Regions from separate parts of the Brevibacillus sp. NPDC058079 genome, predicted to be linked through region 2. Evidence: riboswitches for the same ligand, from Rfam matches in the RefSeq annotation. Region 2 holds a riboswitch; the other holds the start of a gene.
The links. A riboswitch is a leader RNA that binds a small molecule or an ion and turns the genes downstream of it on or off. The one in region 2 is predicted to bind S-adenosylmethionine.
Positions count from the first base shown of each region.

Region 1: another riboswitch for S-adenosylmethionine. It lies ahead of ACFVS2_RS28400 (methionine ABC transporter ATP-binding protein); the one in region 2 lies ahead of ACFVS2_RS08945 (aminotransferase class I/II-fold pyridoxal phosphate-dependent enzyme).

Region 1 covers NZ_JBHVSO010000013.1:16,400-23,751, forward strand. Annotated here, with positions in the region: gene ACFVS2_RS28380 (SRPBCC family protein) at 1-392, shown strand, start outside; gene ACFVS2_RS28385 (peptide ABC transporter substrate-binding protein) at 449-2,098, opposite strand; gene ACFVS2_RS28390 (MetQ/NlpA family ABC transporter substrate-binding protein) at 2,287-3,126, opposite strand; gene ACFVS2_RS28395 (methionine ABC transporter permease) at 3,186-3,851, opposite strand; gene ACFVS2_RS28400 (methionine ABC transporter ATP-binding protein) at 3,852-4,865, opposite strand; SAM riboswitch class I at 4,966-5,082, opposite strand; gene ACFVS2_RS28405 (LCP family protein) at 5,352-6,338, opposite strand; gene ACFVS2_RS28410 (MFS transporter) at 6,525-7,352, shown strand, end outside.
Region 2 covers NZ_JBHVSO010000002.1:471,744-479,095, reverse strand. Annotated here, with positions in the region: gene ACFVS2_RS08960 (hypothetical protein) at 139-1,524, shown strand; gene ACFVS2_RS08955 (DUF5665 domain-containing protein) at 1,534-1,845, opposite strand; gene ACFVS2_RS08950 (pyridoxamine 5'-phosphate oxidase family protein) at 2,014-2,472, shown strand; SAM riboswitch class I at 2,547-2,666, shown strand; gene ACFVS2_RS08945 (aminotransferase class I/II-fold pyridoxal phosphate-dependent enzyme) at 2,761-3,924, shown strand; gene ACFVS2_RS08940 (trans-sulfuration enzyme family protein) at 3,921-5,108, shown strand; gene ACFVS2_RS08935 (YhcN/YlaJ family sporulation lipoprotein) at 5,132-5,734, opposite strand; gene ACFVS2_RS08930 (PhoH family protein) at 5,937-7,271, shown strand.

The DNA.
Region 1 (7,352 bases), on a different contig from region 2:
TTACTTCCGATGAAGGCGTAAAGAGTACTTTCTTTGGCTGTACGATCCGCTCGACTTTTCAAGTAGGCGATGAGATGGCTTACGTTGGTCCGGGAAAAGCTGGTGACGACACGGTGCATGTATACGGGAAAATCTTGCAGTTCGAACCTCATCACATTTTCAGTTTCACTGAACATCCTGGTCCTGCCTATTACGAGAATCATGCGGAATTGCAGACTCGCGTCACCATTACCTTGGAACCGGTTGGCGGCTGCACCAAGCTGACACTGATCCATGATCATTGGACAGAAGACCACCCTTCCCACGCAAGTGCCAGCAACAATTGGCCGATGATGCTCTCATCGATCAAGACGTATGCGGAGACAGGCAAGACACTTGATTTTGGCTACTAATAGAAAAGAATCCCGAGACCAGCAATTTCGTTGGCCTCGGGATTTTTGTAAGTTCGTTACTCCGTCATTTCTGCCCACTTCAGGTCGATAAATCCGAGACCGTCCACTTGAACGCCTTTCACTTTGTCGCTTTGTACCCAGACATCGACATCCGTGAACATGGGGATCAAAGGCATAGCATCCATGAAGATTTGCTCAGCCTCTCCAAACAGCTGCTTGCGCTTCTCTGGATCAGTTTCTACCGATGCCTGTTTCAGCAGCTCTTGGTAGCGCGGGTCTTCCCAGCCCGTGTCGTTGTTGCCTGTATTACCATCACGGAACATTTCCAGGTAATTCATTGGATCATTAAAGTCTGCATTCCAGCCGATACGGCCTATTTCGTAATTAAGTTCATGCATATCCTGTATGTGAACAGTGGCCTCCTTCACCATGAGCTTTACTTCAATGCCAAGTTTTTGTTTCCATTGGTCCTGAAGCGCCTCGGCAATTTTCTTATGTCTGTCGCTTGAATTGTAAGTCAAGGTGATCGGAGGCAGCGTTGTCACGTTAAGCTCCTTCATACCTTCTTCCAACAGCTTTTTGGCCGTTTCTACATCATTATCTTTGAAGTAGCCATCTTTATTGATAATCATGGATTGCGGCAACATCCCCATCGTTGGCACTTGGCCCACTTGTGTGATGTTATCTACGATGGTTTTACGGTCAACCGAGTATGCCAAGGCTTTACGAATTTTCACATTGCTGAGCGGCCCTTTTGTCGTATTCAGTTTGTACCAGTACATCGTCGCTTTTGGATGAACAACGAGTTTGCCCGCGTCTCTCAGTGTCGGGATCGCATCGGTGGGAAGTCCACCGAGTGGCTGACCTGCCCAATCCAGCTCACCGTTTTCGAACATGGACAGGGCTGTATTATCGTCTTCGATCATCGCGAACTCAATGCGATCGAGCTTCACTACGTCTTTATCCCAGTAGTGCTCGTTCTTTTCAAGCACGATCTTGCTCTTGTGTTCCCACCCTGTCATCTTAAATGGACCGTTGCTTACGTGCGTCGCCGCTTCGTTTGCCCATTTTGGATTGGCCTCCACTACTTTTTGGTTAACCGGGTAGTACGTGTAGAAAGCCGTCAGCTCCAGGAAGTAAGGCGTTGGATTCTCAAGCGTGACTTCCAGTGTTTTGTCATCGATTGCCTTCGCACCGAGTTCGTCGGGCTTCGCCTTACCTTTGTGAATCAGCTGCGCATTTTTAATGTAGTACAACTGATAGGCATACTCCGCGCCAAATGTCTTGCCGAGGGCACGCTTCCATGCATACACGAAGTCATGGGCAGTTACTGGATCACCATTGCTCCATTTGGAGTCACGGAGCGTGAACGTATACACCAGCTTGTCATCAGAGATCTTTACATCGGATGCTACCGAATTCACTGGCTTTGCGTTTGCATCGAAGCGAGTCAAGCCATCAAACGTAGCACGAACGATCGCTCCCGCAGTGGTATCCTTCGCAAGACCAGGGTCCGCTGTCGCAGGCTCACTCATAATGTTCGCCCGAAATACCTGCGTCTTTGCATTTGCAGGCTTTTCAGCGGTCGCTGCGGTTCCCTCAGCTGGAGGGGTTGCCGTTGATGGCTGCGTACTCGTGGAGCATCCAGCTAACACGGTTCCGGCGACCAGCATCGCGCCAAGAAACAACTTGAGATTTCGTTTCATCAGAAAATTCCCCCTTATCTATATTTTCTCATTTCAAACACAATATACTCGACGGGAATTGGGTTGAAAACGGGATTGCTATAGATTTAATTTAATTTTATGAAAATTCATTATATTGTAAACAAAAGTAAAGCCCAACCAGCTACGAGACCAGTTGGGCTTTTGTTGATCGATCAATTATTTCTACTTTAGAACGCTGGAATAATCGCGCCTTTGTATTCATCTTCAATGAACTTTTTCACTTCAGGTGAGTTCAGTGCTTTTGCCAGCTTTTGAATTGCTTCAGAATCCTTATTGTCAGGACGAGCTACCAAGAAGTTTGCGTATGGAGTATCTTTATCTTCAATAAACAGGGCGTCTTTGGTTGGAACAAGCTTTGCTTCCAGCGCATAGTTGGTGTTGATCAATGCCAGATCTACTTCTTCCAGAACGCGCGGCAGCATTGCTGCTTCTACTTCTTTGAACTTCAGGTTTTTCTTGTTTTCAACAACATCTTTCACTGTACCGCTGATGCCAGCGCCTTCTTTCAGCTTGATCACGCCGTTTTTCTCCAAGAGTGCGAGTGCGCGACCGCTGTTTGTTGGATCGTTTGGCAGCGCGATTGTTGCGCCATCAGCTAATTCATCCACAGATTTTACTTTTTTGCTGTAACCTCCGAATGGCTCGATGTGTACAGCCACTACTGGCTCCAGGTTCATGTTTTGTCCTTTATTGAAGTCTTCCAGGTAAGGCTTGTGCTGGAAGAAGTTAGCGTCGAGTTGTTTCTCGTTCACTTGAACGTTAGGTTGTACATAATCGGTGAACTCTTTAATTTCCAAGTTCACGCCTTGTTCTTTCAGTTTTGGTTGAACGAATTTCAAGATTGCTGCGTGTGGAACGGGAGAAGCGCCTACCTTCAATGTTACTTCCTGTTGTCCGCCTTGTGCGCCACCTTCAGCTGGAGCGGGTGCTGTTTCCGTTTTGCCTCCGCAAGCTGCCAAAGAAAATGCCAACACAGTAGAAAGTACAGATACGACTAGCTTTTTCATGAATGATTTCCCCCTTGCATGTATTTATCTTATTATTTGAAACCCTATATGGAAAAATCCTACTTACGGCTGAATTTCAGAACCAGACGGTCCCCCAGCGATTGTAAGATCTGTACCATCACCAGCAAAATAACAACAGTCACAATCATGACATCGGTTTGGAAACGTTGGTATCCGTATCGAATCGCCAAGTCACCCAAACCACCACCGCCAATTACCCCAGACATCGCTGTATAGGAGACCAGCGTAACCGTCGTGATCGTAATACCCGCGATCAGGCCCGATCTAGACTCTGGCAAAAGGACATTCCAGACGATCTGCCAATTGGAAGCCCCCATAGATTGTGCAGCCTCAATCACACCTTTATCAATCTCACGCAGAGAGGTTTCCACCAAACGCGCGAAAAACGGAGCGGCACCAAATACGAGCGGCGGAATGGCACCAAGTACGCCGAGTGAAGTTCCTACGATCATTTTCGTCACAGGAATCAGCAAGATCATCAAAATGATAAACGGTACCGAACGCAATACGTTGACAACGAATGATGCGATCGTATAAAAAGTGCGGTTTTGCAGAAGCTGTCCGCGTGAAGTCAAAAACAGAATGATGCCCAACGGCAAACCAATCAGGACGGTAAACAGGGTGGAAAAGCCGAGCATCGTGAGCGTGTCCATCGTACCTACGCCGATTTCAGCCCAATCCACATTCTCGAATGTCCAGTCCATTTATATCACCTCTACTTCCAAGCCACGTTGGCGCAGCGTCTCAATGGTCTTTTGATTCTGTGCAACATCGCCTTCCAGCTCGATTACCAACTGACCATACGGCGTATCCTTCATGCGGGAGATCGTTCCCTGCAAAATGCTGAACACCGTGCCAGTCTCTTGCATCGTTTGGAACAGGATTGGCTGGTACGTTTTTTCTCCGAGGAAGGTGACACGAGCAATGGTGCGGATCCCCGAAGCCTTTTCGTGCTCAACTGCTTCGCGCAGCTCTGTAGAATCCGCTACTTGTTCCACGAATTCTTGTGTCGTTGGATGCTTCGGACGAAGGAATACATCCAGTACATTACCCGACTCGACGATCTTTCCTCCATCAATCACGCCAACACGATCACAGATGGAGCGAATGACGTGCATCTCATGGGTAATCAACACAATGGTCAACCCCAGCTTGCGGTTGATGTCCAAGAGCAGTGCCAGAATGGAGTTCGTCGTCTGCGGATCGAGAGCCGATGTAGCTTCGTCGCAGAGCAGCACTTTTGGATCATTCGCGAGCGCCCGGGCGATTCCGACACGCTGCTTCTGTCCGCCAGACAGCTGGGTCGGATATTTGTCCTTATGCGCCTCCAAGCCAACCAGCTTCAGCAGCTCGTTTACTTTCTTATCAATCTCTGCCTTCGGACGCTTGGCTAGCTTGAGCGGAAAAGCGACATTTTCGCCGACTGTCGAAGAAGACAGCAAGTTGAAGTGCTGAAAAATCATGCCGATTGAGCGGCGCTTTTCTTGCAGCTTCCCTTCATCCAGCTTTGTCAAATCGACACCGTCCACAATAACTTCCCCTGAAGTTGGGCGCTCCAGCAAATTGATGCACCGGATCAACGTACTTTTCCCTGCACCAGAGTGTCCGATAATCCCGTATATTTCTCCTTGCTCTATGGAAAGGTCGATCCCCGTTAATGCTGGGATGGTTTTACCTTGTACTTGATAGCTTTTATGCAAATGACGCAGTTGGATCAACGCATCCACCTCCCGACCACAATCTTAATAAAATATAAAAACCCCTTTTTCAATAAACGAAAAAGGGGCTGCAACGCAATGTATACGTTCGCATCCACCCTTCTCATCTATACAAGATCAAAAAAATCCTGTAGGAATTGGCACCGCGACGTTCATTCGAAAATGAACCGGCTGCCGGGCTTCATAGGGCCTGTCCCTCCGCCTCTCTTGATAAGAAAGATATCTACGTATATTATGTTCGTTTTTTGGGTTTCATCATGATACAAAACGGATTATATCCTTTTCGGAAATATCACGTCAATAGTAATAGAAGGAAAAGTTTTTTAATCCATGACACCGTTGCGGATGATTGTCGACTTTACGCGGAAGCGAAACGTCGCATCTTTGTACATCTTTCTCCATTCGGCCTGCGTCATATTTGCCATCCCTCTTCTCTTTGAACGATAGATGGATCCTTTTCCTAAAAAACACAAAAAAACAGCACGCTTAGTTTTGCGTGCTGCTTTTCTTTTCTCCCTCAGGTTGATCTGTTGCTTCTGTAGGAGGTGCAATTTTTTCCTGGACAAACGACTGAACCTGATCGACATCCGGAACCAGAACGGAACCTGCACGGTGCGATTCACGGAACATCCCCATCGGCGGCAACTGATAGTTACCAGGCTCTAACGTATTCAATTTTAATCCGAGTGCAGACAGCTTCAGCATGTCCACCGAACTAATATTGGTTTGAACATACGGTGTTACTTCCTTCAAAATCGTAGGAAGCTGCATCAGCGTCGTACCATTCTTCATCTGATCCACGACTGCCGTCATCAATTTCCGCTGACGCTCCGTCCGTGTATAATCGGAGGTCGCATCATGGCGGAAACGAGCATATTGCAAGGCTTTGTCTCCATCCAGCTTTTGCAGACCCTTTTTCAGATTAATATCATAAGCACCTTTGTCTGTCGGGTCATGATAATACATATTTTTTTCTACATCGATCTCGACTCCGCCTACTGCATCAATCAGAGCCTTGAAGCCTTCAAAGTCAGTAATCACGTAACGATCTACTGGAATTCCAGTGAACTGACTAACCGTTTCCATTGCTAGCTCAGGTCCACCTTCTACAATCGCAGAGTTGATCCGCGAGCTACCTCTACCGGGAATATCTACATACGTATCACGTAGGATTGAAAACATGTCATAACGTTTCCCCGTAGGATCGATGCTGACCAGCATCATGGAGTCAGAACGAGGAAGCCCGTTATTTTTCATTCCTCTGCGGTCTACTCCCATCAGCAGAATATTGACGCGTTCCTTGCCATCCCACTCTGGTATTTCTGCTGCTTTGGTGGAATTCCCACCACTAGGCGGTGCGATGTTAGGCTCTTGAATATTTTGAGCAAATTGATAAAAAGAGTATCCGTAGTATCCAGCTGTCGTAGCCATCACGACAAGCAAAAGAAGCAACACTCGTTTCCATATTTTCATAAAGTCCACCTTTATTCTCTATATCCTCAGTTGATGTCATCTCTCCACTTTGTCTAGTATACTCGAATTCGACAAAAGTGGAGCAGCCTATATTTGGGTACCTGTGACATTGTAAACATTTTAATTTACAAAGTTTTGAATATTCGCTATACTATTCTTATCCTTAATGATAAGGGGTGCAATCGCGTGATATCACCGTCAGCTTTTCTCAATCGCTATCCACGTGAGGCCATTTTCTTCCTCATCGCCAGCTTTATTAACTCCTCCGGGAGTGCCTTTATGTGGCCACTTACTACCTTATACGTACATACCATTTTGCAACGCTCGATGACAGAAGCTGGATTTGTCCTGATGATCCAATCTCTGGCTGGAATCTTCGGCCAATTCATCGGCGGCTCGTTATTTCATCGACTGGGTGCCAAGCGTCTCATTGTCGGTGCATTGATTTTTCAAGGACTTATTCAATTTTCCATTCCTTTCGTTCAGAGCTGGCCTGTCTACCTGATTCTCATGATGGGGCTTGGCTTTACGTTCAACCTGTCATTTCCAGCCATTCAAGCATTTATTGGTTTCCGTTGGAAGGAACAGCGTCGCGAATTATTTAATATCGTCTACGTCGGTAATAATTTGGGGATGGCAATCGGAACCGCATTGGCAGGCGTCATTGCCACTTTATCCTTCCAGCTTACTTTTTGGTTCAACAGCACGAGCACCTTATTGTTTGCCTTGTTCTTCTTCCTTTTTATGAAGAACATATCTCATCAGGAACTGGTCGGAGAGCAACAGGAGGAACAGAAAAAACACCGCGAAAAAAACAACTTTACCCTGCTATTCCGCTACCAATTGTACTTGTTTATGGCATTGGGCGCAGCATTCATTTTCTTTTCCAATACGGTATGGAACACAGGCGTCGCTCCTTATATTACCGAACAAGGTATGCCTCTGTCTTCGTATAGCTGGCTGTGGACTATCAACGGGATTATCATTTTTGCCGGCCAACCCATCACATCCTGG
Region 2 (7,352 bases):
GTTTTTTTGTATCAAGGGCATTTTATAGGTAATAAGATGCGGTTTCGTGGATGATGCAACTTTTGAAAATGATTTCCCGTCAATATTCATGCCCCAAGCAACCAGGGGGATTTTGGCAGACAGAAGGGGGAACTACCATTGAAAAAGTACATGACCAAGCCCGTATTAGCGGTGGTGACAGCTGCAGGTATTCTTGGCTGCTTGACGCCAATTTTTGCCGATGCAAGCTCGATTGCTAGTCCAAGTGCCACAAAGGTAGTCATGAATGACGAGGGCAAGCAAGTCACACGCTACAATCTGAAAGAACTTGCTCAAAATGATCCAACCACATTGAACATGCTCTTGAAAAATCAAGCGGACCACTTGTACATCATTGTAGAAGAAATCAACTTGAACACGAAGCTCCAAACGTTTATGGAAGAAAACAAAGCGGAGTGGGAGCGTATCTACAATGAGTACTACAGCGATATTTGGCTGGAAGTGCGCCTAACAGACAATGATGAAGAAATCGTGAGTGTAAATGCCAAGACTGAAAATAACAAGGTGTACATAAAGGGGATTGTGACTTCGGATGTCACCAAAGTGGTTGTGAAAAAGCCGAATTCCGACATCATTGAAGTCGTGCCGACCAACGAGCACTCTTTTACGGTCAGCTTTGAAGCTCCTGATGCATCCTATGAACCGTATGTAACCGTAAGTGCCTATGCAGGCAGCAAGTTGGTTGATAGCGAAAAGGTAAAGATCGTTCCAAAAGCAGAAGAAGATAAGGAAATGATCATCCATACCATGTCTGTATTGGATGCGAAGAAAAAGGAATTAAAAGTAAAAGGAATTGTCAAGCAGGGGGCAGACAAAGTAACTGTCACCTATAATGGCGTGAAAAAAGACGCAAACGTGAAAAAGCTGTGGGATGGTGTAGGGAGCTTTACCGTTTCACTAAAGGATGTACAAGCAGCAAAAGATCAAAAAGCCTTGATCGAGGTTTACGAGGATGGCAAGAAGGTTGATTCCGAATCCGTTCAGGTAGAAATCGTTAACGCTCCTGATAAGGATCAAGCGACCGAATATGCCATCAAGGCGACTGCTGTAAACAATCCTGCCGCCAAGTCCATTCAGGTGAAGGGGACAGTAAGCGGCTGGAATAAAAAGGACGATACGGAATTGTTTGTGATCGCTCCTGACGGGAAGAAAAAAGAGATTAAACCGAATGACAAAGGTGAGTTTTCTTTGACGTTGTCGTACAAGAACCATTCCTTTAGCGCCAAATCGATTCAATTCGCATTGTATGAAGACGATAAGCTGGTTAAGAAAGCTGACGTTGCATTAAGCACAAAAGTCATTGTCGAGCCTGTGAAGCCAACAGACGAGGATAAAGACGATGATGATGACAAAAAGAAAAAAGAAAAAGGGAAGCAGAAAGATAAGCATCCCAACGGCAACGCGTATGGCTATTGGAAAAAGCACGACAAACATCATGATGACGATAATGACCAGGTCGATGATGATCGTGACGACAGAGACTAGGCTCTAGCGTTAAGGTCGCTGCTTGTACGTCTCGACGTACTCCACCAATTGTCTGATGTAATCCCCCAGAATGGGGATGGAAAGAAATTGCGTCAAGAGGGAGCCGAGGAAAGCCAAAACGATAGCAGTACCAATCGTCAACCCCAGACCCCGGGCAAGACCTGCGAGGAAATTGATCCAGAGCAGCTTGCGCGGGGCTGTGTAATTTTGGATCACATCTGCTAGTCGAATATCTTCCAGGAACATCGCAATTTTATGCATCCGCTCATTTACCTTCCGAACTTCCTGAAGCTCTTCAAGGACTTGATCAATTTGCTGCATGAGGCGGTCTGTAGGCGACAAGGTGTCCAACCCCTTCCATCATTCGGTATCGTTACCTACCAGTCTAGGGAAAAAGACAACCAGAATCAAGGTGAAGAGGAAACGTTTGCCTATCAGCTAAGCGAAGGGTAAAATGAACGTACAAAACGTTTGTTAGGAGGCTTTGAAATGGCTGAAACTGTTTCCCAATCTCTTTCCGAAGATTTATTCAAGCTCTTGCAAAAGGAGCGTTTTGTTACCTTGGGCACAGTAGACCATGAGTCAGGGGCACCATCGCTCAGCTCTTTGTCCTGGACGTATGCTGTCAGCGCCGATATGATTCGTTTTGCCGTGGATAATCGCTCACGTATTTTGGCTAATATTGCGAAGGAACCGCAAGTTGTCCTGCATTTGATCGGTGCCGGCTCGTCTTTCGCCATTAATGGTCGTGCTGTCGTCAAAACAGACCGACTGGAAGGTGTTCCGCTCAAGCTGGCCATGGCAGAAATCAAGATTGAGGCTGTTCGTGATATTATGTTTTACGGTTCCCGTATTTCCGTAGAACCACAATATGAAAAGACGTATGACAAAAATGCGGCAGCGAAGCTGGACAATCAAGTTATGACCGCCTTGAAAGATGCAAATTAACGGGTGGAAATAAATTGTTGACAAGAATCCTGCCGATCCTTTAGTATTAGGGTCAATCAAATTGAATAGCAATCTTCTTATCCAGAGCGGCGGAGGGACTGGCCCGATGATGCCCGGCAACCAATCACCTGTATTTTAACAGGGAGATAATGGTGCTAATTCCTGCAGAGTTATCAAACTCTGAAAGATGAGAAGGATTTGCTTACGGTGACGTAAACAAAGCCTTCTTTCAGAGGAAAGGGGGCTTTTTTGATGCCCTCGTACACAATTGGAGGGAGAGAAACAGACATGAAATTGGAAACGAAATTGATTCAGGCGGGAGTAGGCAGAGACGAAAAAACAGGGGCGGTGAGCTTTCCTGTTTACTATGCAACAGCCTATCGCCATCCTGCCTTGGGCCAGAGCACTGGATATGATTATACACGCACAGCTAATCCTACTCGAACCATTTTGGAGGAGACTATCGCTGAAGCGGAATCAGGGGATGCAGGATTTGCTTGCGCCTCAGGAATGGCTGCTGTTCATACTGTCATGGGTTTGTTTTCCCAAGGGGATCATCTGATCGTTTCACTCGATCTGTACGGGGGAACCTATCGATTGTTCGAGCAAGTGCTCTCTCGTTACGGTCTGACGTTTTCGTACGTGGATTTGCGTGACATTCGTGCACTCAATGATGCGATTCGCCCGGATACAAAGGCCATCTTCGTCGAGACGCCAACCAATCCGCTCATGCAGATTACTGATATTCGAGCAGTAACACAATTGGCGAAACAGCACGGGATCCTGACGATTGTAGACAACACATTCTTAACCCCGTATTGTCAACGCCCACTAGAGCTTGGTGCAGATATCGTCCTACATAGTGCAACCAAGTATTTGGCAGGACATAACGATGTGCTGGCGGGACTCATCGTAACAAAAGGAGAAGAGTTGTCGGAAAAAATCCGGTTTTTGCACAATTCAATCGGTGCTGTACTCGGACCGCAAGATTGTTGGCTTCTCGTTCGCGGGATGAAAACATTGGCATTGCGGATGGAGCGCCACCAATCCAATGCCTTGATTGTAGCGGAAAAGTTGCGTGAGCATCCAGCAGTGGCTGAGGTATTTTATCCAGGTCTGCCAGAGCATCCGGGACATGAGATCCAGGTGAATCAAGCGACTGGGCATAGTGGGATGGTATCGTTCCGCGTACGTGATGCAGAGCAGGTGGGATTGTTCCTGCAAAATCTGCAAATCGTGTCCTTTGCAGAAAGTCTGGGTGGTGTCGAGTCATTGTGTACGTATCCGGCGACGCAAACTCACGCCGATATCCCGCAAGAAGTCAGAGAGCATGTCGGTGTTTGTGATCGATTGTTGCGACTGTCGGTTGGCATCGAGCATCCAGATGATGTCGTAGCCGATTTGTTTCAGGCCTTGAATGCTAGTTTGGTCGTAGGAGGGAGTGTACGATGAATTTTGCAACCAAGCTCCTCCACGGTTCGACTTGCATTGACCCGTTCACAGGTGCGTCGTCGGTTCCAATTTATCAGGCTTCCACGTTTCATCAGGCTGATATCGATCAGCCAGGTACATTCGATTATGCCAGATCAGGCAATCCGACCAGGCAGGCTTTGGAGGAAGCCATTGCGTCTCTGGAGGGAGGCTCACGCGGTTTCGCGTTCTCATCTGGCATGGCTGCCATTTCCAGCGTGTTCATGTTGTTTTCAGCTGGAGACCATGTAGTAGTGGCGGAAGATGTATACGGTGGCACGTTTCGGTTTTTGACCAAGGTATTGTCGAGAATGGGCATCTCCGTTACGTTCGTGGATGCAACAGATACAGAAGCCGTTCGTGCGGCCATTACACCGGCAACGAAAGGGGTTTACCTGGAGACCCCCTCCAATCCCACCTTAAAGGTGACAGATATTGCAGCGGTTTCTCGTATCGCGAAGGAGCACGGCTTGCTCGTCATTGTCGATAATACATTCCTTACACCGTATTACCAGCGGCCATTGGAGCTTGGCGCAGATGTGGTCATTCATAGTGCAACGAAGTTTATCGGAGGGCATAGCGACGTCGTGGCAGGTCTGGCTGTGACCAGAGAGGCTGCGTTAGGGGAACAGCTCTACTTTATCCAGAATGGCATGGGAGCGATTTTGGGTGTGCAGGACTGCTGGCTCGTAATGCGTGGGCTCAAAACATTGAAAGCCCGACTGGATGTCAGTACGAAAACAGCCGCGAGCTTGGCTGACTGGTTGTCTTCGCATCCACAGGTAAGCCGAGTCTACTATACAGGACTGGAGGATCATCCCGGTCACCTGATTCAAACACAACAAGCGACCGGTCATGGGGCTGTTCTTTCTTTTGATGTAGGGAGCCGCGAGCGAGCAAAAGCGTTGTTTGATCGCGTAAAATTGCCGATTGTGGCTGTCAGCCTCGGGGCAGTGGAAACGATTCTCTCCTACCCAGCTACGATGTCACATGCAGCGATGCCTGCTGAGGAAAGAGCTGCAAGGGGAATAACAGATGGTTTGATCAGGCTGTCAGCTGGTTTGGAGGATTTCGATGACTTGGTGGCAGATTTGAAGCAAGCTTTGGATCATTTGCCATCTGAAGCACCAGTCCATAAAGAAAAAGAGGTATTCTCCCGGGCTTAAATTCGGGGGATACCTCTTTTCTTTTAAGGTGTTCCTGTACGATTTACGTTGATCTTGTTTTGTCCTTGTGGCTCTTTGTGCATGCGTTTTTCTTTTACTTGAGCAGGTGTTTCTTCGCGAGGCTGCACACTGCGCGGTAGTTGCGGTATGATCCGACCTACGATATCCGCTAACTCTTCCGTAATTCCGGCAACAGGATGACCGCGGCGAATATCATCTCTCATCTCCCGTAACCGTTGTACGACGGCGGGGTCTGCGGTTACGACAGCGTTCGCTCCTTGAGGGTCTTCTTTCAGTGCCTCCGCAACCGTATACTTAATGACGCCGACTTCTGGGCGATCCAGATTCGGGTCCACAGTAATACCGACTACGGCATATTTGCCCAAGACCACAGCAGTCGCGCTGTGTACTCTTTTCACACGTGTTGCCAGTTGGACCAGACGATCAGCGGTAGCTTGCGAAGATTGATTATAAGCAGGCTTAGGAGCTGTTTGCTGAACGCGTTGAGTATGAGTGGCATGCTTCGGCTGTGCAGCCTGATTCGCCGGTGGTTTATTGCCCGACATGCATGCTGTAAGCAACAAGCTAAAACCGAGGCAGAAGATCATGATCCGTTTCACAGGCATTCTCCCTTTCCCAGTATTGCCTTCCTTCGTGAGGAGGGCAGGGTTACAAGTATTTTGTTCTGGGCTGCCCATTTTCATTCTGCCAATGGGTCGTCTATCTCTGTCTACCTGAACATAGACTGTAGTACATCACGTCGCCGCATTTGAGCATCCCTCCAAAAATTGCATAAGGTATTTAAGAAGGGGAATAGGAGGCGAGATTTTGAAGAAAATCTACGTACTGGACACAAACGTACTCCTGCAAGATCCTAGGGCGATGTTTTCTTTCGCTGACAATGAAATTGTCATACCAGCTGTCGTATTAGAAGAAATCGATTCCAAAAAGCGGTACATGGATGAAATTGGTCGCAATGCTCGGTACGTATCTCGGCTCTTTGACAGTTTTCGTGAGCTGGGGCAATTGCACACTGGCATTACCCTAGAAACAGGCGGGTTGTTTCGGGTGGAACTGAATCATTCCTCTTTCCACCGCCTTCAGAAACAATTCACGGAAATGAGCAATGACAACCGCATTTTGGCGGTTGCACTAAACTTACAGGAGGAGGAAAACGGAAAACCACAGCCAAGACCAGTCATTTTGGTAAGTAAGGATGCTCTCATGAGGGTCAAGGCTGATGCATTGAATATTTCCGCAGAGGATTTTCTTTCGGATCGAGTTGTGGGGGAGTTCTCCAGTATTTACCCGGGATATCAGAAGATGATGGTAGCGTCCGACATCATCAAGACTTACTACGCGACAAGAAAGCTGCAGCTGGCCTCCTGCTTTCCACGCTATCGCTTTTACCCTCATCAATTTTTAGTGCTGAAGGATGAATGTAACCCATCTATTTCAGCGATTGGAAAAGTCGACTCGGACGGAAAAATGTTAGAAATGCTTGTGTCAGATGATGATCCGATTTGGGGCATCCGAGCCCGTAACGTGCAGCAACGGATGGCGACCGAATTGCTGCTGCGAGATGATATTCCTTTAGTAACCATGACCGGGAAGGCCGGTACAGGAAAAACCTTGCTGGCATTAGCAGCGGGCCTGCTGCAAATCGAGGACCAGCAAAAATACAAAAAACTGTTAGTGGCAAGACCTATCGTTCCGCTTGGAAAAGACATCGGTTATTTACCCGGCGAAAAAGAAGAAAAGCTTCGACCGTGGATGCAGCCGATTTATGATAATTTGGAATATTTATTTAACACAAAGCGCCCAGGTGATCTCGATAAAATTTTGGCAGGCATGGGTAGTTTGCAGGTGGAAGCTTTGACGTATATTCGTGGGCGCTCCATCCCAGAACAATTTATTATCATTGATGAAGCCCAAAACTTGACAAAGCATGAAGTGAAGACGATCCTGACGAGGGTGGGGGACGGTTCGAAAATTGTGCTAATGGGTGATCCTGAGCAGATCGATCATCCGTATCTGGATGAGAGCAACAACGGTTTAACCTACGTGGTAGAAGTATTTAAAGATCAAAAGCTAGCTGGACATATCCAGTTGGAAAAAGGCGAACGGAGTGTGCTCGCACAGCTGGCCGCAGATTTATTGTAAAGAAGATGTATGAAAAACTGGGAGGAGGTCATACTATATTTGTCGAGCCCGATGATTCATGTAAGTAAACGGCGAAATGCC